One region of the Pseudoalteromonas sp. 4NS20-0020 genome, then DNA from elsewhere that is predicted to be linked to it. Evidence: predicted binding sites of a transcription regulator. Region 1 holds the regulator's gene; each other region holds the start of a gene.
What was found. Region 1 encodes sigma-54, which starts transcription at its own class of promoters, with help from an activator protein. Its sites were predicted from a motif close to GTTGGCACGNNNNTNGNNT; they were not measured.

Region 1 (3,166 bases):
ACAAAATTCTTTATTTTTTAGTTTATCAGCTATCGTTGCTAGCGTCTTTAAATGCTGTTGGTTATCGCCTTCAGGTACGATGAGTGCAACAAAAATATCAACAGGGCGGTTGTCTATAGCATCAAAATTAATCGGTGTTTCACTTACTAACACCAATGCTAAAGGTTCTTGTGCGCCGCTCATTCGGCCATGTGGAATAGCAATGCCTCTTCCTATCCCTGTGCTGCCTAGCTTTTCGCGGGTTAATAAAGCGCCCAAAATATCCTGTTGAGATAAATACGGTAATTTATCGTGAGCCAGCTCGCTAATAAACTCTAAAATTCTTTTTTTACTATTAAAAAGGACCGCAGCTTTACTGCAGTCCTGGCATATAAGTGAACTTAATTTCATCATATTAGTGTCGAGCAAGCTTCTCTTTGTGTTTAATTACTTGACGGTCAAGCTTGTCAATCAATGAATCAATAGCTGCATACATATCTTGATGTTCAGTGGATGCGAATAATTCAGCACCACTTACATGAATAGTTGCTTCTGCTTTTTGATTTAATTTTTCTATATCAAGAATGACATGAACATTATTAATATGATCAGAGTGCCTTTCTAGCTTCGCAAATTTGGTATTTATATAGTCTCTTAATGAATCAGTTAGTTCTACATGACGACCAGTTAAATTTAGTTGCATAAGCATTACCCTCTTTGTTTAGCGTCTTAAATCAGGCTCTTTCGCTGATTTGACGGTGGAATAGCCAGAGATTCGCGATATTTTGCGATTGTACGTCTCGCTACTTTAATTCCTTGCTCAGCCAATATATCCGCAATTTTGCTATCACTCAATGGTTTTGCTGAGTTTTCTGCTGCGATTAATTTTTTAATAAGTGCACGTATTGCCGTAGATGAACATTCTCCACCATTTTCGGTACTTACGTGGCTTGAGAAAAAGTATTTAAGCTCAAATATTCCACGCGGTGTGTGCATATACTTTTGCGTAGTTACGCGCGAAATTGTTGATTCGTGCATTTCTACCATTTCGGCAACATCATTTAAAACCATCGGTTTCATGGCTTCTGGCCCGTGTTCAAAAAAGCCCTGTTGTTGTTTAACAATACAGTTAGTTACTTTTAAAAGTGTATCATTTCTACTTTCTAAGCTTTTTATAAACCATTTAGCTTCTTGTAAATGTGAGCGAATAAATTGACTGTCGCCGCTTGATTTAACTGTACGCGACATCGCTGCATATTGGCTGTTTACACGAATTTTTGGCATGCTGTCTGGGTTTAACTCTACAATCCAGCGGCCTTTAATTTTTTTAACTGACACATCAGGTATTACATACTCAGACTCTTCTCGTACTATTGTGTCTGCAGGCTTAGGGTTGAGAGTATGAATAAGTGTCATTACTTCTTTAAGCTCATCTTCTTTGAGCTTCGTTTTTTTCATTAATGTACGGTAGTCACGAGCAGCTAACAAATCAATGTGCTCTGTTAAAATCATTTTTGTTTCATCAATAAAAGGCGTGCCTTTATCAAATTGATTTAACTGAATACACAAGCACTCTTGTAAGCTACGTGCCGCAATACCCACTGGGTCAAATAGCTGAATGCGCTTTAAAACCGCTTCTATTTCGTCAAGTTCAACCTCAACGTCATCGTCGTTATCTTGATTAAAGCTCTCTAAAATCTCTTCGCAGCTGAGTGTCAGTATGCCTGAATCATCCACCGCTTCTACAATAGCAATAGCGATGGCTTCATCTGTAGGGCTAAATGGCGTTAATTGTAATTGCCACATTAAGTATTCGTGAAGCGTTTCAGTTGATGCGCCCTGATATATAGACTCATCTTCAGGCATTGGGCCTGAAGATGATGCAGGGGCTGCACTCATATACTCATCCCAGCTAACATCCATTGCCATGTCGTCACTTACGGTATCTTTAGCAAGCGCTTCACCACTGTCTTGTTCATACTCGCTAGGGGCTTCATCGGCAGATACGGTTACTGTAACTTCATCGTTATCTGCTTTTTGCTCATTTTTGCCCGCAAGATCATCGGCATAGTCTTGCTCCTCAACCTCAAGTAATGGGTTGCTGTCGAGCGCTTCTTGTATTTCTTGCTGAAGATCCAATGTGCTTAATTGCAGCAAGCGAATAGCTTGTTGCAACTGAGGTGTCATTGTAAGTTGCTGGCCCATGCGCAGCTGTAGTGATTGCCTCATGTATCTCTAACAATCCTTTTAAGTTGTTATAGTTAATACTAGCAGATGCTTATAAATAAGGCGTAAATGTTACAGCCTAAATTGCTCGCCTAAATATACATCGCGTACAGTTTTATCATTTAATACGTGTTCAGGGGTACCAGAAGCAATCAGTTCCCCATGAGAAACAATGTAGGCTTTTTCGCAAACATCAAGGGTTTCTCTTACATTGTGGTCTGTTATTAATACGCCAATCCCACGGTTTTTCAGGTGTTCAATAATTTTTTTAATATCTAATACTGAGATAGGGTCAACACCGGCAAATGGTTCGTCTAACAAAATAAACTTTGGATCTGCGGCTAAAGCACGTGCAATCTCCACTCGGCGACGTTCTCCGCCCGATAATGCCATGCCTTTGCTGTCGCGAATGTGTTGAATGCTAAATTCATCTAATAGATTATTCAATGTATCTTCTCTGGCTTGTTTAGTGAGCTCCTTTCGAGTTTCTAAAATAGCCATTAAGTTTTGATACACTGTTAATTTTCTAAATATAGACGACTCTTGTGGTAAGTAGCCAATGCCTAATCTAGCACGACTGTGCATAGGTAAAAGCGTAATATCGTTATCATCGATAGATATTTTGCCTTTGTCGCTAGGGACTAAGCCTACAATCATGTAAAAGGTTGTTGTTTTACCTGCGCCGTTTGGCCCAAGCAAGCCTACAATACTGCCAGCTTTAACTTCTAAGCCCACATTTTTTACAACTTCACGGCCTTTGTAGCTTTTGGCTAGTAGCTCTGCTTTTAATGTGCTCATGGTTGGCCTTTGTCATTTTTTTTAGGCTCCACAGGCACTAAGATAGTGTGTACACGGTCAGTTGAGCTTTCATCTTTTTCGGCGCTAATAAGCTGCTGTTCTATATCGTAGGTAATGCTTTTAGCATTCATTTTTTGCCCAGCTTGAGATATCTCTGCATCTC
Region 2 (3,166 bases), 390 kb from region 1:
TGCTGGTAAATCTGGGTTGTAGCGTTTTTGCGTCTCCTCAACAGCACTAAAGTCCATACTTAAATCAACTTGTGCAGTGTAGTTTGCAAGCCCTACAACAGGTATTAAAATACTGTCTATTTTTTCAAGATATTCTTGTTCACGCTTACGCTCTATGTCGTACTCTTTACGTGAACGTGCAGCAAGCGATGTTTGCGAGCCTGAATTTAGTAAGCGACCATTTTGATCCGTTACTGTTACACGAGCCGGCTCTAAACCTTGTACAGCCGATGCAACCATATCAACCACTGAGTCGACCTCTTCGCTATCTAGCGAACGCCCACGCTTTAGCGTAAGCACAACAGTTGCTGAAGGCTTTTTCTCTCTGCGCGCAAATACATTTTCTTTTGGAATGGCAAGCAATACACGTGCACGCGTAATATTATTGAGCTCTTCAATTGTGCGCGCTAACTGTTGTTCTCGGCCATGCTTTAAGCGTTCACGCTCTAAACGCTGACTTACACCAAACCCCATGTCTTGCATAATAATATCTGAACCCGATGTAGGGCCTTGCTCTAGCCCTTCACGAGTCATTAAAAGTTTAATATTTTGATACTCAGTTTCAGGGACGAGCACTACATTTCCATCTACTTGGTATTCAATTTTTTGTGCGTCTAAAAAGTCGAGCGTTTCAATAAGCTCTTCTGTCTGCATTTTACCAAGTGGGCGCATATCTGGCTGACGTGCCCAAATAATAATAAATATAGCAATCGCTAAACAAATGCCTAAAGCAATAACTAAAGTTACTTGGCGCAATAAATCAACGCCATTTAGCGAACTTAAGTAGCCTGATTTCTGTTCTTGTTGATCGTCGCTATCGCTTTGGTCCATTTCACCAGTAGCAAGAGCCAGATCGGTTGATTGATTAGATTGCGCCACAATAATTCTCCACTACCTAGTTAAACAGGCATGTTCATGATTTCTTTGTAAGCTTCGACAAGTTTATTACGAACCTGCACTGTCGCTTCAAATGCAACTGACGACTTTTGAGAAGCAATCATTGCTTCAGCCAAAGACACGCTTCTGTCGCCTGTTTCTACCGCCACTACTTTTTGTTTAGCGTCTTGCTGCAAACCGTGCACAGTATTAATTGCATCCGATAGCATATCGCCAAATTGAGCGGTTGATGAGGCTTGTGTTTTTACTGGCAGTCTTTCGATTTGATTATTACGGCCAGCCTCTAAAGCCATTGATTGCATTTCTTGAAATACAGCGCTGTTTTGAATTTTCATAATTTGTCTCTGACAATGCAGTTAACTCTTAACATGAATAAAGCACAAAGCATGCCAAAAAATTAAATTAATAATTTCAATGAGTTGGAAGAGATTTGACAAGTCAGAGTTTTGACAGCCCTAAATTCAAAGGGTAAATTTAGGGCTAAAAATGATGTTATGCGGGGAGTGAAATACCTAAATCGCGCATCTGCGCTAGTTTGTAACGTAAAGTCCGAGGGCTTATACCTAGCGTTTCAGCGACATCTTTTCGCTTACCTTGGCATCTTGCTAACGTTTCTAAAATAATGCGATGCTCTTTATCTTTTAGCTCATCCTTATAACTTCCCGTATCAACAGCCAATAAGTCTTGTTTTGTTGGCTCGGCTGGAGATGACTGTTCGTCATAATAAGCTGAACTCATAGCGCCTTGATCAATATCTCTATTAGTAGCATTTACTTGCTGCTGACTAGTATTTTGCGCGCTGACAGATGCAGGCTCCATTACAAAATCTGTCGCCGCTATGTTTTCAATGAAAATAGCATGCTCGTTTAGAGTATCCCCAGTCCTAAGTATTAACGCACGTTGTATTACGTTATCAAGCTCACGCACATTACCAGGCCAAGAATGAGCAAGTAATTTTTTCTCTGCGGCACTATCAAGATAAGCCATAGGCTCTTTACTTTTGTTTAAGTGGCGCTCAATTAAATGCTTAGCCAATACAAGGATATCTCCAGGTCGCTGACAAAGTGGTCGCCACATCAAAGGAAACACATTAAGCCTGTAATATAAATCTTCTCTAAATTGGTTTTCGGTAACCGCTTCTTTCAAATCTCGGTTACTTGTTGCAAGTATCCTTACATCTAACTGGATTGTTTTTCTTCCACCTAAGCGCTCTACTTCGCGCTCTTGCAACACACGAAGTAGTTTAGCTTGCAGCCCTAAATCCATTTCTGTTATTTCGTCGAGCAATATAGTACCGCCTTGCGCTTGCTCAAACTTACCAGGACACGCTTGAATTGCGCCTGTAAACGCGCCTTTTTCATACCCAAATAAGGTTGCTTCAAGCATATTTTCAGGAATTGCTGCACAGTTAATTGCCACAAACGGCGCATCGCATCGGTTCGATTTATCATGAATATACCGTGCAAGCACTTCCTTACCTGAACCACTTGGGCCAAGCACCATAACGCTCGCATCAGAGCGTGCAACTTTACTTGCTAACTCTAAAAGTTGAATACTGCTTGGGTCGGCAACAATGGGTCCGTCGGTCTCTTTTGCTTTTTCAGGTAAGTATCGACTTACCATATTGAGTAAAACTTCAGGTGCAAACGGCTTTGCCATGTAATCAATAGCGCCCAAGCGCATCGCTTCAACAGCATCGTCAATGGTAGCGTACGCCGTCATCATTAAAACAGGCAATTCAGGGTGGTTAAGCTTAATACTGCGTAGTAAATCAAGCCCACTCATAGTGCCCATTTGTACATCACTCACCACCAGCGAAAATTGCTCTTTTTTCAGCAATAACATGGCTTGCTCTGCACAATTAGCCGCAATACATTCAATCCCCGACATTTCGAGTGTGTCAATTAAGGCTTCGCGAAGCCCTGCATCATCTTCGACAACTAAAATAGTGTTACTCATAATGATTCCTCTAATTTAGATGCGGTGCGAATAGGTAAAAGCAAACTAAAGCATGCTCCACCGCCTTTATTATTAGTCACGTCAACACGCCCCTGATGAGCGTTTGCAACCGAACTCACAACAGCAAGCCCTAACCCTGTGCCTTGGCTTTTAGTGGTATAAAAGGGTTCAAATATTTTTTCTGCTTGAGTTAAATCAATACCTGGACCGTTATCGGATACGCTGATACGAACAAAATCTGGATTTTGCTCGTCAGTCGCAGCACTTAATT
Region 3 (3,166 bases), on a different contig from region 1:
AATCACGTTATTATGGCTGTATCTAATGCAAATACAGCCATTTATTTAATTAGCTATCAGATAAACTCAGACCGCTAGGGTTATCTGTTGCGATATACAATGCTTTTAGTTTTTTATTACCACTTTCGGTTTCAGTGAATTGCTGAAAAGAATAGTTTTTAGAAAAGCTTGAAAGGGTGTCAATAGATGCTTGGTTACTACTTTGCGTATAAGTAAGTTCTATCGCGCAAACCTTTCCTGCACACTCTAAGTCTTGCTGTAAAATGGTAACGTCTTTTAATTCATTTATAATAAATTCGTTTAACTTATCTTTACGTATCTGGGCAACTTCAGAGTATTCAATATCAGACATGCGTTGCAGTAATAGTGAAGTGTCATTTTTAAATACGTCATCTAATGCTTTTTTTGACACAAACTCTTTGCCATTTTCGGTAGAGACAAACTCATCAGAAAATACTTCAGCAGTTAAGACTTGTTGCTCTGGTTTATCTAACTGTTCATGTGTTGTTGAATTGCTTTTATCGGTGATGGGCAACACGTTTTTAACTGTAGATAAAGTTTGTATGGGCTTCATATCAATTACTGGGATGCTTTTGTTGGATTCGATAGCTGATTGTTGAACCGATAGATTAGGCTCTGGTGAGTAATGTAATGTGAAGATAATTGCAAAACTAACTGCAATAACAGAAATAGTAATTAACACTTTATGTTTCATTTTTACTGTCCTTAGTAATCAAAAGCCTAAGCTTTGAAAAGTCCAATTCAACTTAACATAGTAAGAACCTACCTTCTAGTTATACAATCATGAATACTTAAACAAATTTGCCTTAGTATAAAAAAAGGGCCAAATGGCCCTTCAGTTGCAGCAAGTAACACATGTTTGTTTATAGGCTGAAGTCTACAGCGTAAGCAACGTAAACTTTTACATCTGACTCGTCCATATCAGTGTCTGATACGCCAAATGTGAATCCATCTTTTGATACAGACACACCGTAATCAATGATGTCTTCGTCACCAATAAAATCGCCAGAATAATGACCTATGTGTAAAGCCATTTCTGTACCATTGCTGCCTACGGCAAAGCCGTAATCAGCTGTCAAATAAAGTGAATCACCAAAGTCTGTACCGTCGCCACTTGCAGCAGATGTAGCAAGCACTGATGCACCAAAGGTAAAGCCTTCGACACTGATGCTACCGTAAATTTCTGAGAAATCAGCGTCTGCACTTGATGCCGCGTCTGGGTAAGCATAATAAATGTAACCTACATCGTAGCTAACACCTTCGCTAATATCGCCACCAAAGCCTGCGTAAAAATCTAGCTCGTAGGTCATTTCGTCAGCCCAAGATGCATTAGATACCCATGTACCAGCATAAAACCCAGATTCGTCAGCGTAATCAATACCACCAGAAATAGCAGCGTCGCCGCCAGTTTGTTCTTGTCCACGCCATAAGTAATTTGAGGTAGCTGCTACATTCGCAGATACTTCAGCATTTACTGCTGTTGATGTAAGTGACGTTGCAGCCATTAATGCCACGGCGCTAAAAGCGATTGTTTTTTTTAGTTTTAACATGTTCCATTTCCCGTTATATGATTTTTTGCATAGGAAGGCTTTTTATTATGAAGTACCGTAGCCTTTTGATTTATGCGTTTTTATTGTTTAACTGAGAATAGAATTGCACTGTGTGTGCCAGCTTGATTTATTTTGTTTAAGATTTAAGTTTTATTATTTATTAACAATGGCTTGCGTTTGGGGTGGGTGGTTTAGATTATGAGGAAGAAATATTCTATCGCACATCGCTGGTGCATAAAATAATCAAGCTGCACCATGAAAGTACAGCTTGTTTAGAATTATTTAGCCAAATATGGTGCGCATTAGACTAATTGTTTCGTTTACACTGCGACCTTTTTGAACTTCGCTGATTATTGAGTCGCGTTTGCTACGAATATGCTCAGGAATATCATCGGCAGCCAAAGCGCGGTCAACTAAAATTTCAGCAGACTCTTTACCTCTGCGTTGTGTTTTACCCGTTTTAGTGGTGCTACGCTTTGGTTTATTAAGTAATTTAATATAGTTAGAGCTATCTGGTGTTTTGTTATCCGCGTAGTAAAAAAAGCACGGAATAAGCGCTTTAATTGACACTAGTTGCTCTTCTAGCTCATTTGAAGCATTTGCCATTTTGTACCATGACATAGCTTGAATGCCTTTTACAATATCTTGCCAGTAACGCTCAAAATCACTATTTTTGAGTTTAGTAACCGCAAGCGCTGAGCATAACGCGTCTAAACGGCTATTTGTAATTGGCGTAAAAATATCAGGGCGACGCATTGCAAGTAGTCTTGTTGCCGGAGCAAGTGTTGGCTTTTCACTGCTATCAGTAAATATTTTGCTATAAGCAGCTACAAACTGTTGGTACTCGTAATGGGTAATATCACCTTCAAGAGGAATATTAGCCAGTGCTTCATCAAACGCACCCGGTAAATCACCAATGAGTTGGTGGAAAACTTTAGCACTCTTAGTTGATGCAAACCACTCAACATCAAAATCGTAAGTGCTTGGATCAAGTGAAGCCATATGCTTGCCAGTAAAAGCAAGAAGGTCTTCAGGGATCATGTCTTTTAATGATTGCTCACGAATACTTTTTACGTAACTTGCTAAACGAAGTTGTTCATCAAGTGCAATAACGTCTTTATGTTGCTCTATAAATACACTTACCACAGGCCAAGGAGCTACACGAAGCGTTTTAACTTGTAAAAAGCTAATAGCTGAAATAAGTTGATCATGCAGCTTTTTCAGAACAGGTAGCTGTTGTGGCTCAAGTAGATCGTAGTTAATACGATCTCTGCTTGCGTTTAATAGCTCGTAACACCAAGGTAAAAAATCATCAGGATGGTTCTCTACTTTCACGGCCATAAGGTTAAGGCTTAATTCTGAAGATTGTTTCAGAATGTTCTGATAGATTTGATTTTCTTGCTCGCCTAGTGTCATTTTTGACGGTGAAATTAGCAGTTTTTTCATGCCTTGTAGATACTCCGGATTTATATATATGTATTAGCATTGTTTATTTTAGCTCAAATACGCTAATAACAACAGCGCTGTCCTGCGCGCTGCATTATTATGGTGTTTAAAATCGGGGTTAATCTAACCAGCTCGGTTATTAATCAGCC
Region 4 (3,166 bases), on a different contig from region 1:
GTGCCTATTATTATGGTATCGGCCAAAGTAGAAGAGATAGATCGCTTGCTAGGGCTTGAGTTAGGCGCAGATGATTATATTTGTAAGCCGTTTAGTTACGCAGAGTTGGTTGCGCGGGTAAAAGCTATTTTAAGGCGTCTCAACGTTTCAGCAGTACAAACATCGGTAATGCAATTAGATGAAACCACCTATAAAGTAAAATACCAAGATAACGACATCGAGCTAACTAACTTTGAGTTTCAGTTGTTTAAACCTTTGTTTAATAACCCGAGTAGAATTTATTCACGAGATAGCTTAATGGATACCATGTACACCGATCAGCGTATTGTGAGTCATAGAACGATTGACAGCCACATAAAAAAATTGCGTAAAAAGCTGGATGAATTAACTAAAACAGAGAGTGTGATTCAATCTGTTTATGGGGTAGGTTATCGCTTTGTACACCCGCAATAAGGGAACAAAGCGATTAACAAAAACGTTGGCGTTTTATTCTTCGTCTGAAAAGTTAATGCGCGCTAGTCGCTCTTGCTCTTCATCGGCTGCAGCTTGTATCTCGTCTAGTACTGAATCAACGTCAGCTTCTTCGCTGTCATCTTCAAATTCACCGGTGAGTATAGAATTAGGTGTAAGTTTTGCCTCTTCAAATAGTGCCCACATTTCTTTAGCGTATTGGGTATTTAACAACTCAGGTGCAAACTCACTATAGTAACGACGCATGTTGTTTACGTCACGAGCAAACATGGCTTCAGCGCTATTGTTAGCAGACGCATTTACAGCTTGCGGTAAATCAATAATCACAGGGCCTTTATCGTCAACAAGCACATTAAACTCTGATAGGTCTCCATGAATAATACCCGCGCACAGCATAAGCATAATGTAATGCATCATCAGTGTATGTTGTTTTATAGCTTCCTCTTTACTCATACTTACATGGCCTAGCTGCGGCGCAACATCGCCTTCGCTGTCAGACACAAGCTCCATAAGTAAAACACCATCAACACAAAAATATGTATCGGGTACACGCACACCGGCTCTAGCTAAACGAGAAAGAGCATCAACTTCAGCATTTTGCCAAATTTCTTCTTCTAACTGGCGCCCGTAACTTGAGCGTTTTCCCATTGCGCGAGCTTGGCGACCACCGCGAACTTTTCGACCTTCTTGGTATTGTGCGGCTTTTTTAAAACTGCGTTTAACAGCATCTTTATAAACCTTTGCGCACCGAATGTGTTCACCACAGCGAACTACAAATACATCGGCTTCTTTACCGCTCATTAGTCGGCTAAGTACTTCGTCAATTAAACCGTCATCGATAAGGGGTTGTAAGCGTTTTGGTGTTTTCACAGCTTGCCTGCTAAGTGGAATTGGTTATTAATCATTATTTAAGAAAGTGCTCTGTAATTAGTTGTTTTATATGCTCAAGCAGTATATCAGCTTTGAGAATTAAGGGCAGTATTACGCGCATTTACACATGCTTGCGTTAGCTTATCTGCTGATTGTAAATTGAGCAACCAGAACGCCCTAGAACACATCAATTTTTTAAATTATTTAATACTTCCTTATTATTTGCACATTTTTTGCGTTTTTAAGGTGTAAGTTTACGGTATCAACACGCCCTAAATATAAGGTTATTACTATGAAGCATTTAACATCAACGGCAATGATTGTATTACTTAGCATTGTTTTTTCGGCCAATATTGCTGCAAAAGGAAGTAATAACAAACCGCCTAAGCCAGACTTTTCAACTCTCGACACCGATGGCAATGGTGCAATTAGTTTTGATGAATTTAATACTAAAAAGCCACCTCACGGTGACGCACAGACTATTTTTGATGAAATTGATGCTGACGGTAATGGGGAAATCAGCGAGCAAGAATTAAGTGAACATAAACCGCCTCGTCGTGAACGTTGAAAGGAAACTAACATGATCAATTCAATAAACAATAACGCTACTAATTTTATGCCGCAGCAAAAAAGCCAAGCAGTATCGCTAACATCAGAACAAAGTGATTTTGTAAAAGAAACGCTAGCGCAATTTGATCCCGAAAACTTAACCTCTGAAGATGCAAAGAGCATTCAAGCTGCGTTTGAAGAGCAGGGTATTTCACCCACTAAAGAGCTGGCAGAATTAATGAGCGAGCTTGAATTTGATGCTAAAAGTATTGGTGATGCTGGCCGACCTGAAGGGCAAAGACCGCCTCCACCGCCACAAAATTCACTAGAGCAAGTTAATACAGAAGATGTAGTAAGTTACCTTGATGAATTACTCGAGCAGTATTCAAGCCAAATAAACGATGAAGATAAAGACGCTATACTATCGGCTGTTCAAGAAAAGTTTGGCTTGTCTGAATCTGATTCGTTACTCAGTATTAAAGCGTAAGTATGTGTAAAAGCTGACATTAAAAGCCCAGTAATACTGGGCTTTTTGTGTAGGTGGTTAGTTTAAGCGGGTTTTAATTTTACTGGTGCCATCTTCTTCGGTAAATTTAAATACAAAGTCTTTTTTACCGTCTTGGTTAATGTCAACTAACAAAATATCTTTACTTTTTTTAGGTAGGGTTAATTTTATTTTTTTACGCTTTTTGTTAAGCAAATTGTCCTCTTCGCCGTAGTAAACATAGAGCGTTTTTTTGCTGTATTTATATACCGCATCAGTTTTGTCATCCCCGTTTATATCGCCTATGTATAAGGGTGGGGTTGCATCGCCATTGCTCATATTTATTTCCATCTCAAGGTCAATTTCTATACTTGATTTACTAGCAAATGAGCCATCGGTTTGTTGCTTATAAATATTCATTTCTACATCTACGTCAGTTTTACCACCGCCCATAGCCATAGAGGCAATAGTGCCAAGGCCAATGTCTAAGTCCATTGTTTGCAGGTCTATTAAGCCATCGTTATTAAAGTCTGTTTCAAATACAAGCTGACTAGGGCCGCTGGTATTTAACAATTTAATAGGTGTTTGACTAAACCCTGTTTTATTACCCAAATAAAGGTTATGCGCTATGTCAATATCGAGCGAATCCATACCTTCCACTGGCTTATATTGCTTGGTAATAAAGTCTAAATAGCCATCGTTATTTATATCAAGAAGCTGCTTTATTTTGCGTTTTTCACCGTTACTAAGCTCGCCCAACTCAATATTAAAATTAACGTCAGCCATGGCTTT

Region 2: the regulator sigma-54 is predicted to act here: its motif matches at 1,312-1,330, upstream of fliE (flagellar hook-basal body complex protein FliE).
Region 3: the regulator sigma-54 is predicted to act here: its motif matches at 1,675-1,693, upstream of AC27JL_RS16470 (TorF family putative porin).
Region 4: the regulator sigma-54 is predicted to act here: its motif matches at 1,562-1,580, upstream of AC27JL_RS13990 (EF-hand domain-containing protein).

Annotation. Positions count from the first base shown of each region.
Region 1 covers NZ_BAAJMI010000001.1:235,955-239,120, forward strand. The annotation lists gene ptsN (PTS IIA-like nitrogen regulatory protein PtsN) at 1-390, opposite strand, end outside; gene hpf (ribosome hibernation promoting factor) at 395-682, opposite strand; gene AC27JL_RS01030 (RNA polymerase factor sigma-54) at 709-2,208, opposite strand; gene lptB (LPS export ABC transporter ATP-binding protein) at 2,278-3,003, opposite strand; gene lptA (lipopolysaccharide transport periplasmic protein LptA) at 3,000-3,166, opposite strand, start outside.
Region 2 covers NZ_BAAJMI010000001.1:622,738-625,903, reverse strand. The annotation lists gene fliF (flagellar basal-body MS-ring/collar protein FliF) at 1-918, opposite strand, end outside; gene fliE (flagellar hook-basal body complex protein FliE) at 939-1,271, opposite strand; gene AC27JL_RS02860 (sigma-54-dependent transcriptional regulator) at 1,429-2,895, opposite strand; gene AC27JL_RS02855 (sensor histidine kinase) at 2,892-3,166, opposite strand, start outside.
Region 3 covers NZ_BAAJMI010000006.1:217,117-220,282, forward strand. The annotation lists gene AC27JL_RS16465 (hypothetical protein) at 50-715, opposite strand; gene AC27JL_RS16470 (TorF family putative porin) at 885-1,571, opposite strand; gene AC27JL_RS16475 (hypothetical protein) at 1,854-3,017, opposite strand; gene AC27JL_RS16480 (helix-turn-helix transcriptional regulator) at 3,157-3,166, opposite strand, start outside.
Region 4 covers NZ_BAAJMI010000005.1:172,893-176,058, forward strand. The annotation lists gene AC27JL_RS13980 (response regulator) at 1-453, shown strand, start outside; gene AC27JL_RS13985 (PA4780 family RIO1-like protein kinase) at 487-1,341, opposite strand; gene AC27JL_RS13990 (EF-hand domain-containing protein) at 1,634-1,909, shown strand; gene AC27JL_RS13995 (hypothetical protein) at 1,922-2,377, shown strand; gene AC27JL_RS14000 (FG-GAP repeat domain-containing protein) at 2,435-3,166, opposite strand, start outside.